One region of the Acidovorax sp. FG42 genome, then DNA from elsewhere that is predicted to be linked to it. Evidence: riboswitches for the same ligand, from Rfam matches in the RefSeq annotation. Region 1 holds a riboswitch; the other holds the start of a gene.
The links. Region 1 has a riboswitch for glycine ahead of gcvT (glycine cleavage system aminomethyltransferase GcvT). Riboswitches for the same ligand answer to the same signal wherever they lie in the genome.

Region 1 (8,154 bases):
GTTGCGTGAGGGTCAAGCACTTTCAGTGGCTTTTTGGCGACGGTGTGGCCGCCTCAGGGGCGGCAGCTGCAGCGGTCCAAGTAGGCGTTGGCATCGCCTGTGCCAGCGCTGCCTGCAGGTAGGCACGCACAGGCGCGCTCAGCGGCGAGCCGGCCTGCAACAGCGGCTCGTTGGCCGACGCCGTGAGCAGCTTGTGGCGCAATTGCGCATCGTTGCGTGTCAGCTGGTTGAACAGCGCGTTCCAGCGCAGGGCCGCAGCCGCTGCGTCGGCGTGGTGGGTGGGTATCTGGCGGTCGAGCAACTGTTGCACATCGCGTTCCAGCGCCGACCAGGCGGTGTGCGGCACATGGCCCAGCGTACGCAGGTCGTCGCGGGTCAGGTATTTCATCAGCAATGCCAGGCGAAGATCGATGGCGGCCTCCACATAGGCAATCATGTCACCGGGCGGCGCATGGTTGCGCCCCTGGGCGCTGGGCTCGGTGCGGAACATGTGGCCCCAGCGTTCCAGCAGATCGAGGTCGCCCCCCATCCAGTGCAGCATCAGCGCCATCCAGCGGTAGGCCAATGCCTGTACTTCGGGCGAATCGGGTGGCAGCTGGCGGTCCATGGCACTGCGCACCAAGTCTTTCACAATGAGCCAGTCGGCCTCGATCAGGCTCCAGTTGGTGAAGATCTGCTTGAGTTCGGTGGTGCTGAAGTACTTGCCATAGGTCGTCATCAGCGCCAGCGCTTCGAGCCAGTTGCCCATGTCGGGCTCGGCACCCGCCATGAGACCGTCGCGCAGCATGGTCAGGCGCCCGCGCAGCTCTGTGGCCTGGGTGATCTGCTGGTCCAGCGCGCGGATCTGCTGGCCGATGATGCGCTCGGGTGCTACCCCGTCGCCCGCCAGCAGCTCGGCAATGTCGCTGAGCGCCAGGCCCATCTGGCGCATGGTTTGGATGCCATGCAGCCGCTGCACGTCAGCCTGGCTGTACAGGCGGTACCCTGCGTCCGACCGGCCCGAGGGCTTGAGCAGTCCGACCTCGTCATAGTGGTGCAGCGTGCGCACCGTGAGCCCGGTGCGCCGCGCGAGGTCGCCGACCTTCAGCAGCATGGGATCAGCGGCCGACGGAGATCAGCTCGATCTCGAAGTTCAGCGTGGCGTTGGGGGGAATCACGCCGCCCGCACCGGCTGCACCATAGGCGATGGCAGGTGGGCAGGTCAGCTTGGCCTTGCCACCGGGCTTCATGCGCTGCACGCCTTCGGTCCAGCAAGGGATCACGCGATTGAGCGGGAACGAGGTGGGTTCGCCGCGCTTGTAGGAGCTGTCGAACTCCTTGCCGTCGAGGAACGTGCCCTTGTAGTGCACCTTGACCGTGTCGGTGGCCTTGGGCGATTCGCCCGTGCCGTCTTTGAGTGATTCATAAATCAAGCCGCTGGCCGTTGTGACGGGCTTGGAGGTCTGGGCCATGGCGGCGGGGGCCATCACAACGGTGGCGAGCAAGAGGCACAAGAGGTTTCGCAAAGGGGGCTCCTGAAAGAGTGAATCACAACGCAGCCCGCGATCTTATGCGCGTTCGTGCCACGGCCTGTGGGAGCGGCACCACGAAAAAAGCCCTGGGCACGCGAGCGCCAGGGCTTGGAAGGCCAAGAGCCACGGCAGCGGACGCGCCGCCGGGGTCGCTATGGCAGGGTCAGGCGTAGTCGCTCACCGGGATGCAACTGCAGCTCAGGTTGCGGTCGCCCCACACGTTGTCCACGCGGCCCACGGGCGACCAGTATTTGTTGCTGCGCAGTGCAGCCACGGGGTAGGCAGCCGCTTCGCGGGTGTAGGGGCGGTTCCACTCGCCGCTCAGCAGGCTTTCTGCGGTGTGCGGGGCGTTCTTGAGCGGGTTGTTGTCCTGCGGCAGCTTGCCTGCTTCGATCTGGCGGATCTCGTCGCGGATGGCGATCATCGCGTCGATGAAGCGGTCCAGCTCAAACAGGGTTTCGCTCTCGGTGGGCTCCACCATCAACGTGTTGGGCACCGGGAAGCTCAGCGTGGGCGCGTGGAAGCCGTAGTCAATGAGGCGCTTGGCCACGTCTTCGGCCATCACACCGCTGGTGTCCTTGAGCTGGCGCAGGTCCAGAATGCACTCGTGGGCCACATGGCCGTTTTCGCTCGCGTACAGCGTGGGGTAGTGGTCCTTGAGGCGTGCGCTGATGTAGTTGGCGCTCAGGATGGCGGTTTCGGTGGCCGCCTGCAGGCCTTCGGCGCCCATCATGCGGATGTACATCCAGCTTATGGGCAGCACGGCAGCGTTGCCCAGCGGGGCAGCGCTGACGGCGCCCACGCCGCCTGCCACGCCCGCTGTGGCATGGCCGGGCAGGAAGGGCACAAGGTCTTCCACCACGCAGACGGGGCCGACGCCGGGGCCGCCACCGCCGTGGGGGATGCAGAAGGTCTTGTGCAGGTTCAGGTGGCTCACGTCGCCGCCAAACTCGCCGGGGGCGGCCACACCGACCAGTGCGTTCATGTTGGCGCCGTCCACGTACACGCGGCCGCCGTGGCTGTGCACCAGGGCGCACAGCTCTTTCACGCTGGTCTCGAACACGCCGTGCGTGCTGGGGTAGGTGATCATCACGGCGGCCAGGTTGGCGCTGTGTTGTTCGCACTTGGCTTTCAGGTCCACCAGGTCCACGTTGCCATTGGCATCGCAGGCCGTCACCACCACCTGCATGCCCACCATCTGGGCGCTGGCGGGGTTGGTGCCGTGTGCGCTGCTGGGGATCAGGCAGATGTTGCGGTGGCCTTCGCCACGCGACTCGTGGTAGCCCTTGATGGCCAGCAGGCCAGCGTATTCGCCCTGCGAGCCCGCGTTGGGCTGCAGGCTGATGCCCGCGTAGCCCGTGGCCTGGCACAGCCAGGCGCGCAGCTGCTCGTCCAGCTCCTTGTAGCCCACCAGCTGGTCCGCGGGGGCGAACGGGTGCACGTTGGCGAACCCGGGCCAGGTGATGGGGATCATCTCGCTGGTGGCGTTGAGCTTCATGGTGCACGAGCCCAGCGGGATCATGCTGCGGTCCAGTGCAAGGTCCTTGTCGGACAGCTGGCGGATGTAGCGCAGCATGCCCGTCTCGCTGTGGTGGGTGTTGAACACCGGGTGCGTCAGGTAGCTGCTTGCGCGGCGCAGCTCGGTGGGGATCAGCGGCTCCACGCCCTTTTCAAACGCATCGAAGGTGGGCAGCGCCTGGCCGTCCTTGGCGAAGATCTTCCAGAGCAGCTCGATGTCGGCGCGTGTGGTGGTCTCGTCCAGCGAGATGCACAGGTACTCTTCAAAGTAAATTCGCAGATTGGCGCCCATCTGCACTGCGCGAGCAGCTATGGATTTGGTAGCGGCGCCGGTGTGCAGACTCAGCGTGTCGAAGGTCGCCTGCTCACGCACTGGGGCGCCCAGCTGCTTCAGGCCCTGGGCCAGGACGGCGGTATAGGCAGCCACGCGCTGTGCAATGCGCTTGAGGCCTTCGGGGCCGTGGTACACGGCGTACATGCTGGCGATCACGGCGGGCAGTACCTGGGCCGTGCAGATGTTGGAGGTGGCCTTTTCGCGGCGGATGTGCTGTTCGCGCGTTTGCAGGGCCAGGCGGTAGGCGGGCTTGCCATGCACGTCCACGCTCACGCCCACCAGGCGGCCAGGCATGCTGCGCTTGAATTCGTCGCGGCAGGCCATGTAGGCAGCGTGGGGGCCCCCGGCGCCCATGGGCATGCCAAAACGCTGGGTGGTGCCCACCACAATGTCGGCACCTTGTTCGCCGGGTGGCGTGATGAGGGTGAGCGCCAGCAGGTCGGCCGCCACGATGAAGGCAGCTTGCTTGGCATGGGCCTTTTCCACGTCGGCACGCAGGTCGTCAATGCGGCCGCTGGTGGCGGGGTATTGGGCCAGCACGGCAAAGTAGTCGCCGTCCAGCAGGGTGTTCCATTCTTCGGCCGAATTGGCCAGGCGCACTTCCAGGCCCAGGGGCTTGGCGCGGGTCTGGATGACTTCAATGGTCTGCGGGTGGGCGTCGCCCGCCACCACAAACACGTTGCTCTTGCTCTTGACCGAGCGCTTCGCCAGCGTCATGGCCTCGGCGGCGGCGGTGGCTTCGTCCAGCATGGATGCGTTGGCAATCGGCATGCCCGTCAGGTCGCACACCATGGTCTGGAAGTTGACCAGGGCCTCCATGCGGCCTTGGGAGATTTCGGCCTGGTAGGGCGTGTAGGCGGTGTACCAGGCGGGGTTCTCCAGAATGTTGCGCAGGATGACGCCGGGCGTGTGCGTGCCGTAGTAGCCCTGGCCGATGAAGCTCTTGAGCAGCTGGTTCTTGCCCGCGATGGCCTTGAGTTCTGCCAATGCGGCCGCTTCGGTGAGCGGCGCAGGCAGGTCCATGCCCCGGCTGCGTGCAATGGAGCGCGGCACGATGGATTCGATGAGCGCACGGCGCGAGGCCTCGCCGATCACCGACAGCATGTGCGCTTCGTCGGCCGCGTCGATGCCGATGTGGCGGGGCAGGAATTCGGTGGCGTTTTCAAGCGCGCCAAGGGGGGTGGCGGATTGCATCAGCATGGGGCAGTCTCGTAGGTCGCAGCGGGTTGGGGGCGGTGCCGGGAATAGAGCGCGCACGCGACAGGGCGGCGGGCCGGGCATGGCCCGGCGCCATGCCCTCTGAGTCAGCAGGGATCAGGCGTTCTTGGCGAACTCGGTGTAGGTAGCTTCGTCCAGCAGGGCGTCGAGTTGGCTCGCGTCGGCCAGCTTGACCTTGAAGAACCAGCCAGCGCCCAGCGGGTCGCTGTTGGCAAGGGATGGGTCGGCACGCAGGGCTTCGTTCACTTCGACCACTTCGCCAGAGACGGGCATGTACACATCGGCGGCGGCCTTCACGGACTCGACCACACCTGCCACTTCGCCCTGGGCAAAGCTCTTGCCCACTTCGGGCAGGTCTACAAACACCACGTCGCCCAGAGCGTCCTGCGCGTGGACGGTGATGCCCACCACCGAAGCGTTAGCGTCAGCGGCATTGATCCATTCGTGGTCTTTGGAGAATTTGATCGTCATGGGAAGCTCCTCAAGCAAAGGAAAAAAGTAAAGGAATCTGCAATGTAAGCGGGCGCAGCTTCTGCGCTTCGCTGATGAAATCAGCCGCGGTAGTAATTGGCCGGCACAAACGGCATGGCGCGCACTTCCATGGGCACCACCTTGCCGCGCACGATGGCGTTGACACGGGTGCCGATGGCGGCAAAAGCTGGCGTGACGTAGCCCATGGCCACAGGTTCGTTCACCGTGGGGCCCAGCAGGCCACTGGTGACTTCGCCGATCTTCTGGCCGTCCGTGCTCTGCAGTTCGGTATGCTCGCGCACCGGCACACGTTCCAGCGCGACCAGACCCACACGCTTGCGCGCCAGGGTGGCGGGGTTGTCGATCTGTGCAAGCACCTTGTCGGCACCGGGGAAGCCGCCTGCACGCGCGCCACCGGTGCGGCGCACCTTCTGGATGGCCCAGTTCAGCGCGGCTTCGGGGGGCGTGGTGGTGGTGTCGATGTCGTTGCCATACAGGCACAGCCCTGCTTCGAGGCGCAGCGAGTTGCGCGCGCCCAGGCCGATGGGTTTCACTTCGGGTTGGGCCAGCAGGGCGCGGGCGAGCGTCTCGGCCTGCGCAGCGGGCACCGAGATTTCAAAGCCGTCTTCGCCGGTGTAGCCGCTGCGGGTCACAAAGCAGTCGCAGCCAGCAATGTTGAATGCTCCACCGGTCATGAACACCAGCTTTTCCACTCCGGGCGCGAGGCGGGCGAGGGCGGTGACGGCCTGTGGGCCCTGCAGAGCGAGCAGGGCGTGGTCGGGCATGGGCACCACCTTGCAGCGCTGGCCGATGTGGGCCTGGATATGGGCAATGTCGCCCACCTTGCAGGCGCCGTTGACAATGACGAACAAGGTGGGCTCGCCATCCACCACGCCCTGGTTGAAGAACATCAGATCGTCAATGATCGTGCCTTCGTCGGTCAGCAGCAGACCGTAGCGCTGCTTGCCCACGGGCAGGTCGATCACATCCACGGGCATCAGGGTTTCAAACGCTGCGGCAGCATCGGCGCCAATGAGTTTGAGCTGGCCCATGTGCGACACGTCAAACAGGCCGGCGGCAGTGCGGGTGTGCACATGCTCGGCCATCAGGCCTGAGGGGTACTGCACGGGCATGGAATAGCCTGCAAAAGGCACCATGCGGGCGCCCAGCTCGATGTGCAGGGCGTTCAGAGGCGTGGTGAGCAGGGGGGCAGTGGCTGACATGGCGGAACTCCGGGGCAAATGGGGGCCGCAGCCAAATGGTGGCCACGGGATTTGCCCTGCTGTCCGCTTTACCTGAGAGATTCACCGCAGCGCCCTGGCTGGCCATACGGTTTGCTCCTTCGGTGGATGGCCTGCACACAGATTTTTACTGTGGGGCCATCTCTCTCCAGCAAGGGAACGCCCGCATCGCTGCGGGCGGTTGCCAGTCCTTTTGCCTGAGCGTTCGGCGGGTGCCTGCGCCTTCGGCGGTGCTGCGCGTCCTGGGGACAAGACGGAGCACTCTCTCCTGACCGGGCGATTCTAACTACTTTGCGTAGATCAGATCCCGAAGTGCCAACGAGATCGATGGCACGTAGGTGATGATCAAAAGGCACACCAGAATCACGCCGACGAACGGCAGCAGGTGCTTGATGATCCGGTCCAAGGAGATTCTGGCCACCGTACAGGCAGCAAACAGGTTCACTCCGAACGGGGGCGTGATCATGCCCAGCGCCAGGTTCACCACCATGATGAGGCCGAAGTGCACGGGGTCCACACCGAAGTGCATGGCCACAGGCGCGAGGATGGGGGCCAGCACGATGATCGCCGCGCTGGTCTCGATGAACATGCCGATCACAAACAGTGCCGCGTTCACGCCCAGCAGGAAGAGGGCTGGGGACTGCAGAACCGCCTCCAGCCAGCGGCCGATGGCATCGGGCACGCCCGCGCGCGTAATGAGGAATGCAAACAAGCCGGCGTTGGCAATGATGAACATGATCACCGCCGACGAGATGGCCGATTTGCGCAGGATGGCGAACAGGTCCTTGAGCTTGATCTCGCGGTAGATGACGATGCCCACCACCAACGCGTAAAACACGGCGACGGCTGATGCCTCTGTGGGGGTGAACACGCCGCCATAGATGCCGCCCAGGATGATCACCGGCATCAGCAGCGCCCAGCCCGCCTGCAGCGCGGCCTTGCCAAAGGGCATGCGCCCATCGCCGTCGTTTTTGCCCCAGCCCTTGTACTTGCAGTACAGCCAGACAAACAGCATCAATGCGGCGCTGATCAGCAGCCCGGGGCCGAAGCCGGCGATGAACAGCTCACCAATCGACACCTCGGCGCTCACGCCGTACAGGATCATCGGAATGGAGGGCGGGATGATCACGCCCAACTCGGCACTGGTAGCCTGCAGCGCGGCAGCGTAGCTGGTGGGGTAGCCATGCTTGATGAGTGCGGGAATCAGGATGGCGCCAATCGCAAACGTGGTGGCGACCGACGAGCCGGACACGGCCGCAAAGATCATGCAGGTCAGCACACAGGTCATGGGCAGGCCACCCTGCACGCCGCCGACTATGCTCTTGGCAAACTCCACCAAACGGCGCGAGATGCCTCCGGTCTCCATCAGGTTGCCCGCGAGGATGAAGAAGGGGATGGCTGCGAGCGGAAACTTGTTGATGGCCCCGAACATCTCCTTGACGGAGATGAGCATGTTCGCGTTGGAGGCCTGGATGCCCAGGATGGACGCCAAACCGATGGACACAGCCACCGAGACGGTGAGTGCAAAGCACAGCACCATCGTTGAAATCATGACCAAACTCATAGTTGGACCCCCACGCTCGGCATTGCATGTCCTTGCTGCCCCCCAAGGGGGCCGTTCACTGGCTTGAGGCGGCTCGGCGCGGCGTTCATTGAGCAGTCTCCAGTTCCATACGCAGGGGATCAATGAGGTTGCCAATGATGCCGACGATGCAAAAAAGCCCCCCCACCGGCATGGCGAGGTAGGCCCAGAACATGGACACGGACTCCAGCCCGGCCATGCTCTGCACCCCACCGCGCTGCGCGTAGTCCCAGCCGTACCAGATGATGATGCCGATGAGGGCCAGGGCCGCCAGTGCGA
Region 2 (8,154 bases), on a different contig from region 1:
GGCGGCAGTTTGCACTGCCCGTGCGGCTGGAGGCGGGCACCCATGTGCTGGCCAGCCGCGCCACCGACACGGCGGGCAATGTGCAGGCCGAGCAGCGCGAGGAAAACCTGGGTGGCTACAACAACGCCAGCTGGCGCGACCACGCTGTCACCGTGACCGTGGCCTGAGATGGGTGGGAGCAACGGAGCGCGCCGCCTTGCAGCGGCGCTGTGGGCCGCTGGCGCCTGTACGTCGGCTGCGGCCGCCGATCCCGCCGAACTGGCGCGCGGCAAGGAACTGTTCACCAAGATCCAGCCCGCCTGTGCCGTGTGCCACACGCTGCAGGCTGCCGGTGCCGAGGGCCAGGTCGGCCCGGTGCTGGATGAGCTGAAACCCGACGCGGGCCGCGTGTTGCGCGCGCTCAAGGCAGGCATCGGCGTGATGCCGTCTTATGCCGAACGCATGAGCGAAAAGGACATGTTGGCCGTGGCGCAGTTTGTGGCGCACGCCACAGGCGCGGCCAAGTAGGCGCAGCTTTTCGCACCGGTTGCAGCGTGGCCTCGCTGCAACCGCCTGCAACCGCGCGCTGCCTCAGGCCGCTGTGCGCGACGGCACCAGCGCCGCCCCGGCTGCGCGCCCTTGCAGCCCCTGGAACGCAAACTCCACCTCGGGCACGCGGCCACTCACGATGTCGGCCAGCGCCTTGCCCGAGCCGCAGGCGTGCGTCCAGCCCAGCGTGCCGTGGCCGGTGTTGAGGAACAAATTGCCCACTTTGGTCTTGCCGATCAGCGGCACGTTGCTGGGCGTGGCGGGGCGCAGGCCGCTCCAGAACTGCGCCTGGGTGGTGTCGCCCGCGTCGGGGAAGAGCTGCTCCACTCGCCGCACGATGGCCTCGCAGCGCACCTGGTTCAAGTGGCGGTCATAGCCATTCAATTCCGCCGTGCCCGCAATGCGCAGGCGGTCGCCCCGCTCGCTGGTGTAGCGCGAGAACACGAGCTTGAACTCGTCGTCCGTCAGGCTCACCTGGTGCGCCTTGGCCGCGTCCTTGACCGGCATGGTCACCGAGTAGCCTTTGGCCGGGTAGATGGGCAGCGGGATGCCCAGCGGCTGCGCCAGCAGCGGGCTGAACGAGCCCATGGCCAGCACAAACGCATCGCCGCGCACGCGCTCGAAGCGGCCTTCGGCATTGGTCACTTCCACATGGTCAATGCGGCCACCCACCTCGCGCAGCGCAGTGATGTGGTGGCCCATGCGGAACTGCACGCCCGCCGCCTCGCACAGCTTGGCCAGCTCGCGCGTGAACTGGTTGGCGTCGCCGGATTCATCTTCGGCCGTGAAGGTGGCGCCCGCCAGCTGCGGGCGGATGTGGGCCAGGGCAGGCTCGATGCGCACGGCCTCGTCAGCACTGATCACCTGGCGCTCGCAGCCCAGCGCACGCATCTGCTCGGCCGGGGCCAGCGCGCCGTCAAACTCCTTTTGGTTGGTATAGAAGTGCAGGATGCCCTGCGTGCGCTGGTCGTACTGGAGGCCAGTGGCCGCGCGCAGCTGCTGCAGCGTGTCGCGGCTGTAGGTGCCCAGGCGCACGATCTGCTCGATGTTGTGGCGCGTGCGTGCGGGCGTGCAGTTGCGCAGGAAGGACAGGCCCCACAGCCACTGGCGCATGTCGGCGCGCAAGCGGAAGAGCAGGGGCGCATCTTCCTTGCCCAGCCATTGCAGCACCTTGAGCGGCGCACTGGGGTTGGCCCAGGGCTCGGCATGGCTCACCGAAATCTGGCCGCCGTTGGCAAAGCTGGTTTCGGCGCCGGGCGTGCCCTGGCGGTCGATGACGGTCACCTCGTGACCGAGTTGCGAGAGGAAATAAGCCGAAGTCACGCCGAGCAAGCCGGCGCCCAAAACGATCACGCGCATGATTTTCAAAGCCTTTCTGGGCTCTGGCGCTAGAACAATATGCGCTGGCAGCTATGAATTCAATAGCGTGCAGCTGGCGCATGAATGCCCTAGCTGCCGCTCCCCCTGTCCTTGGTACCTGAGAGATTCACCGCCACCCACCCGGGCTGCGGCTTGCTCCTTCGGTGCGCTTCGCGTTGCGCGAGGCGGCTCTCCAGACGGCTTTGATGAATGGTGCAGTACGGGACCTGAGCGTGTATGGGAGTTTGCGCCTTCGGTGCAGCGGTGGCCTGTGCCTGCCGTGCTCTCCTGCGAGGCCGATTCTAGGGGGCAAGCCTGTGCGCCGGATCAACTCCGGTGGCTAATGGGGCGCAATCGTTGCTGATGCAGCGGGGCGGGGCCGATGGGGGAAGGTGCCGATAATCCCGCCGACCCCTTGCACCACGGAGAGTTTTTGCCATGTCCCCCACCGCTTTGGACCCTGCCGCCAGCGCCGCCGTCATCACCCAGGCCCGGGAAGGGCGCACGCCCCGCCCGTTGGACTTTCCCGCAGGGCTGCGCCCGCGCGATGCCACCGAGGCCTATGCCGTGCAAGACGCGGTGGTGCGTGCACGCGGGCACATCGCTGGCTGGAAGGTCGGGGCTGCGTCGCCCCAGGCGCAACCGGCACGCGCTGCACTCACCCGCGATTCGGTGTGGGTGGCTGCAGCGGGCGAGCCCGTGTTGCTGGCTGCATCTGGTTTTGCCGTGATGGGGGTGGAGGCGGAATGGGTCTACGAACTGGGGGCCGACCTGCCCGCCCGCGCCACCCCCTACAGCGCCGCCGAAGTGCTGACCGCCGTGGCGTCGGTGCGGGCCGCCATCGAGGTGTGCGACACGCGCTTTGCTGCCTGGGCGCAGCAGGGCGAGTGGAGCCGCCTGGCCGACCAGGCATGCCACGGAGCGCTGATTGTGGGGACTGGCACCGACGAAGTGGCCACCGCACAGCCCCTGGCGCAAGCGGTGACTTTGTCGGTGAACGGGGCCGTGGCCGTGCAACATGCCACCTGGGGCAACCCGGCGGGCGACCCGCTGCGCATGCTGGTGTGGCTGGCCAACGAAGGCGCGCGCAGCCTGGGTGGACTGCGCGCGGGGCACTGGGTCACCACCGGGTCATGCACCGGCACCGTGCTGGTGGCGCCGGGGGCTGAGGTGGTGGCCGACTTTCCCGGGCTGGGGCAGGCGGTGTTGCACCTGCCATAAAGGCACAGGGCCTGGCGCCCTGGCTAGCCAGCGGAGCGTCGATCAACGATCAGTTGCGGCGCGGGTTGTCCGGCTGGTGGTCGCGGCGGTTGGGCACGCCGTCGCCGTCACGGTCGCGGTCATTGCGGTTGGCAATGCCGTCGCCATCGCGGTCCCAGCCGCCCCGGTGCAGCTCCCAGCGCCCGTCGCGCTGCTCCCACTGGGGGGTGCGATAGCGGTAGCCTGGCCGCACCTTTTCAAAGTGGCCTGCCACCCACACGTGGCGGTGACCCCGCCAGTCCCAGTAGCCAGGCACCCACACCTGTCCCTTGCGGGCGTGCGGAACGGCTTCGCGGCGGGGTGGCGGGGGTGCCGGGATGACGATGCCCTGCTGTGGGCCCGACTGCACGATCACAGTGGCTTGCGTGGCGGCCTGGGCCGGTGTGATGGCCCCTGTCAGCGCCGTCAGCGCCGTCAGCGCTGTCACGGACAGGGCCGCTGCAGTGAAGGTGTTGCGCAAGAAAGTGGCGTGGGTCATGGTGAACTCCTTGTCGTGTCTGGCCGACCGCAGGCACTGCCTGCGTCGGGCCGGGTGTTGCGTCTGTGGCCTCATCGTGGCCGGTGGGTGGTGGCGCGTCTGTCAGTCGGACTGCCCATTGCCTGTCGGCGCGCGCAGCGGTCCCACCGGGGTGGATCAGCGGCGGTAGGGGTTGTCCGGGCGCTGGTCGTAGCGGTTGGGCACGCCGTCTCCGTCACGGTCCCGGTCGCGGCGGTTGGGGATGCCATCGCCATCACGGTCCCAGCCGCCGGGCTGCATGTTCCAGCGGCCGCCGTGTTCCACCCAGCGGGGCTCGCGGTAGTGGTAGCCGGGGCGGGCCTTCACCCAGTAGCCCTGCATCCACACATGGCGGTGGCCACGCCATTCCCAGTGGCCGGGCACCCACACCATGCCGCGGCGCGGGTGCGGCGCCACCTCGTAGCGGGGTGGGGGCGGCGCCTGGTACTGCACGCGCACTGGGGCGGGTTGCTGGTAGACAGGCGTACCTGCCTGGATGACAACGGTGGCGCTGGTCTGCGCCTGCGCCGCGCTCGCGGCGCCCAGCGACAGCAGGGCGATGGACACAGCGGCAAGTGCTTTGCGGGCCATAAGGTTCTCCTCAGATGTGATTCCTTGCGGAACCGGAGACTTCATGGTGCGCACGCTGCGTCAAGCCGGTGTAGTCCCATTGCGAAGCTTTGTGAAGTTGTGTTGCCGACTTCGGAGGCAAACGGTTGCCGTGTGATTTTTGTCACGCCTGCTCAGGCATCCGGCGTCGGCGTCTCCCATCCATCCGCCCGCGATGGCTTGCTTCAGCGCCACCACACCAGCGTCGCAATCACCAGCAACGCGCACCACGCCGGGTGTCTGCCATGCGTGGCAAAGAACACGAGCATGCCACTGGCCAGGGTGGCAATGCCCACGGCGTCGGCGGCCCAGGCGCCCAGGGCCGCGTCCCAAGGTGCGGTACCCAGGCGCCAGAGCAGGGCGCTCAGTGCCCAGCACAGTACCGAGGCCACATGCCAGGTGCCCCACAGAATGCGCAGGTGCGGGGCGTGCAGCAACTGCTGCGCCGTGCCAACCTCCGCGCGCCCCGCCGTCTGGCGGCCCTGCGTACGCAGCCTGCGAAACAGTAGAAGCTCTCCCAGCACCGAGTGCGCCACACCCACCAGGGCCAGCCCGGCTGCCGCCAGGGTCAACGCGGTGTTCGCGGTGTTTGTCATGGGTGAACGGCCAGCGCCTTGTGGGCGCGGGTGTGCACCCGGGCACCCAGCCGCGTCAGCAGGTGCATCAGCCCCATCCACATGCGTTCGAACGCGGGCATCTCGCCGGGGATCTGGGCGAGGTGCTGGCCCAGCACGCGCTGGTGCTGGCTGGGGGTGATGGGCGGCGGTGTTTTGGTGCCAAAGTCAAACACCGGCTGGGTGAAGGGCTCGATCTGCCAGGCCTGCATCTCGGCCAGCGCGGGGGCGAGTTCAGTGGTGTAGGCCTGCACGGTCAAGTCCTTGCGCAAGAGCCCCAGCGCCTGGTAGGCCTGCAGCACCTGTGCGTTGCGCGTGGGGTCGGTAGGGGCGCGCAGCAGGGCAGACCATGCCTGCACCACCTGCGCACGGAATGCGCTGGGCAGGGCGCGCGTGCAGCCAAAGTCCAGCACACCCACCGTGCCATCGGGCGCGAACAGAAAGTTGCCCGGGTGCGGGTCGGCATGTACCTGCCCCAGCACAAAGATGCAGTGCATGAACCAGTCCCACAGGTGCTGCCCGGCCTGGTCGCGCAGTGCCTGCGGTGGCTGTGTGGCCAGCCAGGCTTGCAACGGCAGCCCGGGCACAAACTGCTGCGTGAGCACCTGGCCGCGCGTGTGCGAGAGGATGGGCTGCGCCATCACCACGCCCGGCTGCGCGGCATGCTGGGCAAACCATTGCAGCTGTTCGGCCTCCTGCAGGTAGTCCACCTCGCGCAGCAGGGTGGCCTCGATCTCGGTCATCACGCTGTCCAGCACGGCATCGGTGGGCAGCGGCATGTCGGTGTGGGCCAGTGCGCGCAGCGCGGCGCGCATCAGCTGCATGTCGCTGGCAATGGTGGCGGCAATGCCGGGGTATTGCACCTTCACGGCCACCGTGCCGTGGCCAGCAAGTTGCGCGCGGTGCACCTGTCCCAGGCTGGCGGCGGCAAACGCGGTGGGCTCGAACTGCTCGAACAGCGCCTCGGGCTCTTGTCCGAAGGCCTGGCGGAACACGCGTCCCACCAGCGCGCGGTTGAGCGGCGGGGCCTGGTGGTGGGCGCGTGCCAGTTCGCTGCGCACGCCGTCGGGCAGCAGGCCCGGGTGCATGCTGAGCAACTGCGACACCTTGAGCGCCGAGCCCCGCAGCTGTCCCAGCGCGCCAAACAAAATGCGGCCCAGCGCGGCCTCGTGCTCGGCCTGTGCCTGGGCCGAGCGCTTGCGCGTGCGGTGTCCCAGCTCCGCCATGCCGATGCGCGCGGCCGCGAGCCCCGTGATGGCGCTGCGCGCCAGCTTGCCGGTGCGGGGTGCGTTTGCGTCAGTTTGGGCCATGGTCTGCCAGGCGCTGCGCCGTGCAGCGTGCAATCACGCGGTGGATCGGCGTGATCACCGCCATGTACGCATGGCCCAGCGTGTTGTGGATGTGCACCACGGTGCTCAGCACCACGCGGGGCGCGGTGCCGGGGGCGGCGGGCTGTTTGCAGATGGACACCTGCACGTCCAGGTGCTTGTCGTCCTGGCCCATCACCACCTCGGTGTCGCTCAGGTGCCGGATGCGGAAGATGCCGACACGGTCGCCCACGCGGTAACTGCGCGCGTCGCGCAGGGATCGGCCACTCGCGGGCGGGTGGCCGTCGTCCAGCTGGCCCAGGTCCTTCAGGCCCACCAGGCGCACGGCCTTGTTGCGTACGAACATGAGGGCGCGCGTCCATGCCGGGGTGCGGGCCGCCACATCCAGCCACGACTGCAGGGCCGAGCGCGCGGGGTGCCGGTCGGCCACCTCGTAGGCATCAAAAAAATCGGCCCCCGGCAGCGTGGCGTGGATGGCCGTGCCGGATGGCACCTGGGTAGCGTGCGCGGTGGTGGGGGCGGCCGGTGTAGGGGGCGCGTTCATGGTGCGCTCTTTCTTTTGCGGGGCGTGGCGGGGCGGGGGGCGGTGGGGGCCTCCGTGGGGCCGGCGGCCGCCCGGGGTTTGCGGGGTGCACGCGCAGGCTGCGCAGTTTTCGGGGCGAGGTCTTCGGCCGCGGCCCTACCGGCAGGGGGTTGCGATGCCCTTGCTGCGGGCGCGCTGGCCATGGCCTGCTGGGCCATGTGCAGCATGCCCATCAGGCCGCTGCCGTGTTGCACCATGCGGGCCATCTGGCTGCGCAGCACAAAGCCGCCCAGTTGCAGCACGCGGTTGACAAGCCCACCGCGCAGCGCCTGCACCAGCACGCCCAGCGACAGGTCCACCAGCTGCGTGGTGTCGGCAAATTCGTCGGAGGTGTCGGCCAGCCAGTACGTCACCACGCCTGCGAGGTAGTCGGTGTAGAGGCTACCTGCCAGGCCCTTGAAGTCGCAGGGCTCGATCTCGCCGCTGGCCTCGGCCGCCTCCAGAAAGCTCGCCACCGCCTCGCGCAGGCTTTGGCGTGCTGCCAGCGGCTCGGCCAGCATCGACAGCGGCGAGCGCCGGGCCAGGCCGCGCACCTGGGCCACAAACTCGCGGTCGGCCAGCAGGCGCTCCAGCACGGCATCGGTCAGGCGCTGCAGCTTTTCTTGCAGGCCGTAACCCGCAAAGCCCGGTGTCTGCAGCGTGTCGGCCAGCGCCTGGTGGGCCACATCGTCCAGGTAGCCCAGAACGATGCGGTCCTTGGTGGGGAAGTATTTGTAGATCGTGGCGTCGCCAATGCCGGCGGCGCGTGCGATGTCTTTCATCGTTGTGCCGTCAAAGCCCTGGCGGGTCATGAGGTCCACCGCGCTGGCCACGATCTGGCGGCGCGTGGCGTCTTGCTGCTGGCGGGTGGTTTTCATTTGACTATTCTTAAATTGATTGAATATGCAATTTAAAGAATAGTTATTTCTGTTTATGGCGTCAAGCCACCTCTTGGCAGGCGCAAGCAGGGGTTTTGAGGCGTTTTTAGCATCAAGCGCAGGTATTTCATGCGTTGATAGCTATCAAAAAGATAGTAAATGGAGGCTGATTCATGGCGCTGCGGCCAGTTCCTGCACCTGTGAGGCGGCCGCTGCGCTTAACCAAGGGCAGGAGTTGGCTTGCAGCGACTGCTGCCGCTTGCAGGGGCCCGCGAAATCGGCGGGAGGCTTACCGCCGCATGCTTGCAAACGCCTCGAACTCCCAGCTGCGCATCGCCAGCAGCAGGGTGTAGCCCTCGCGCTCGCGGTCGGGCAGCTTCTGGTCGGCCAGGTGCTGCTGGGCAAAGTCCTGCGCCACGCGCTGCATGCGCTCCATGAACGCGGGCGCCAGGCTGCGGCTGATGTTGCCGTGCACCAGCAGCACGCCTTCGCCCGGGCCATCAAAGCCGCCTGCAAAGTA

Region 2: it holds a riboswitch for glycine, as region 1 does, so the genes downstream of both, ACODSM_RS06470 (D-amino acid dehydrogenase) here and gcvT (glycine cleavage system aminomethyltransferase GcvT) in region 1, are expected to answer to the same signal.

The regions. Positions count from the first base shown of each region.
Region 1 covers NZ_JBMDJM010000023.1:52,785-60,938, forward strand. Annotated here, with positions in the region: gene ACODSM_RS20410 (MerR family transcriptional regulator) at 23-1,093, opposite strand; gene ACODSM_RS20415 (FKBP-type peptidyl-prolyl cis-trans isomerase) at 1,098-1,466, opposite strand; gene gcvP (aminomethyl-transferring glycine dehydrogenase) at 1,675-4,563, opposite strand; gene gcvH (glycine cleavage system protein GcvH) at 4,678-5,052, opposite strand; gene gcvT (glycine cleavage system aminomethyltransferase GcvT) at 5,133-6,275, opposite strand; glycine riboswitch at 6,325-6,455, opposite strand; glycine riboswitch at 6,469-6,574, opposite strand; gene ACODSM_RS20435 (TRAP transporter large permease) at 6,580-7,857, opposite strand; gene ACODSM_RS20440 (TRAP transporter small permease) at 7,943-8,154, opposite strand, start outside.
Region 2 covers NZ_JBMDJM010000004.1:126,254-134,407, forward strand. Annotated here, with positions in the region: gene sorT (SorT family sulfite dehydrogenase catalytic subunit) at 1-167, shown strand, start outside; gene sorU (SorU family sulfite dehydrogenase c-type cytochrome subunit) at 169-507, shown strand; gene ACODSM_RS06470 (D-amino acid dehydrogenase) at 571-1,887, opposite strand; glycine riboswitch at 1,983-2,094, opposite strand; gene ACODSM_RS06475 (2-keto-4-pentenoate hydratase) at 2,326-3,108, shown strand; gene ACODSM_RS06480 (YXWGXW repeat-containing protein) at 3,158-3,625, opposite strand; gene ACODSM_RS06485 (YXWGXW repeat-containing protein) at 3,782-4,234, opposite strand; gene ACODSM_RS06490 (hypothetical protein) at 4,438-4,848, opposite strand; gene ACODSM_RS06495 (ABC1 kinase family protein) at 4,845-6,176, opposite strand; gene ACODSM_RS06500 (DUF2867 domain-containing protein) at 6,163-6,738, opposite strand; gene ACODSM_RS06505 (TetR/AcrR family transcriptional regulator) at 6,735-7,634, opposite strand; gene ACODSM_RS06510 (helix-turn-helix domain-containing protein) at 7,924-8,154, opposite strand, start outside.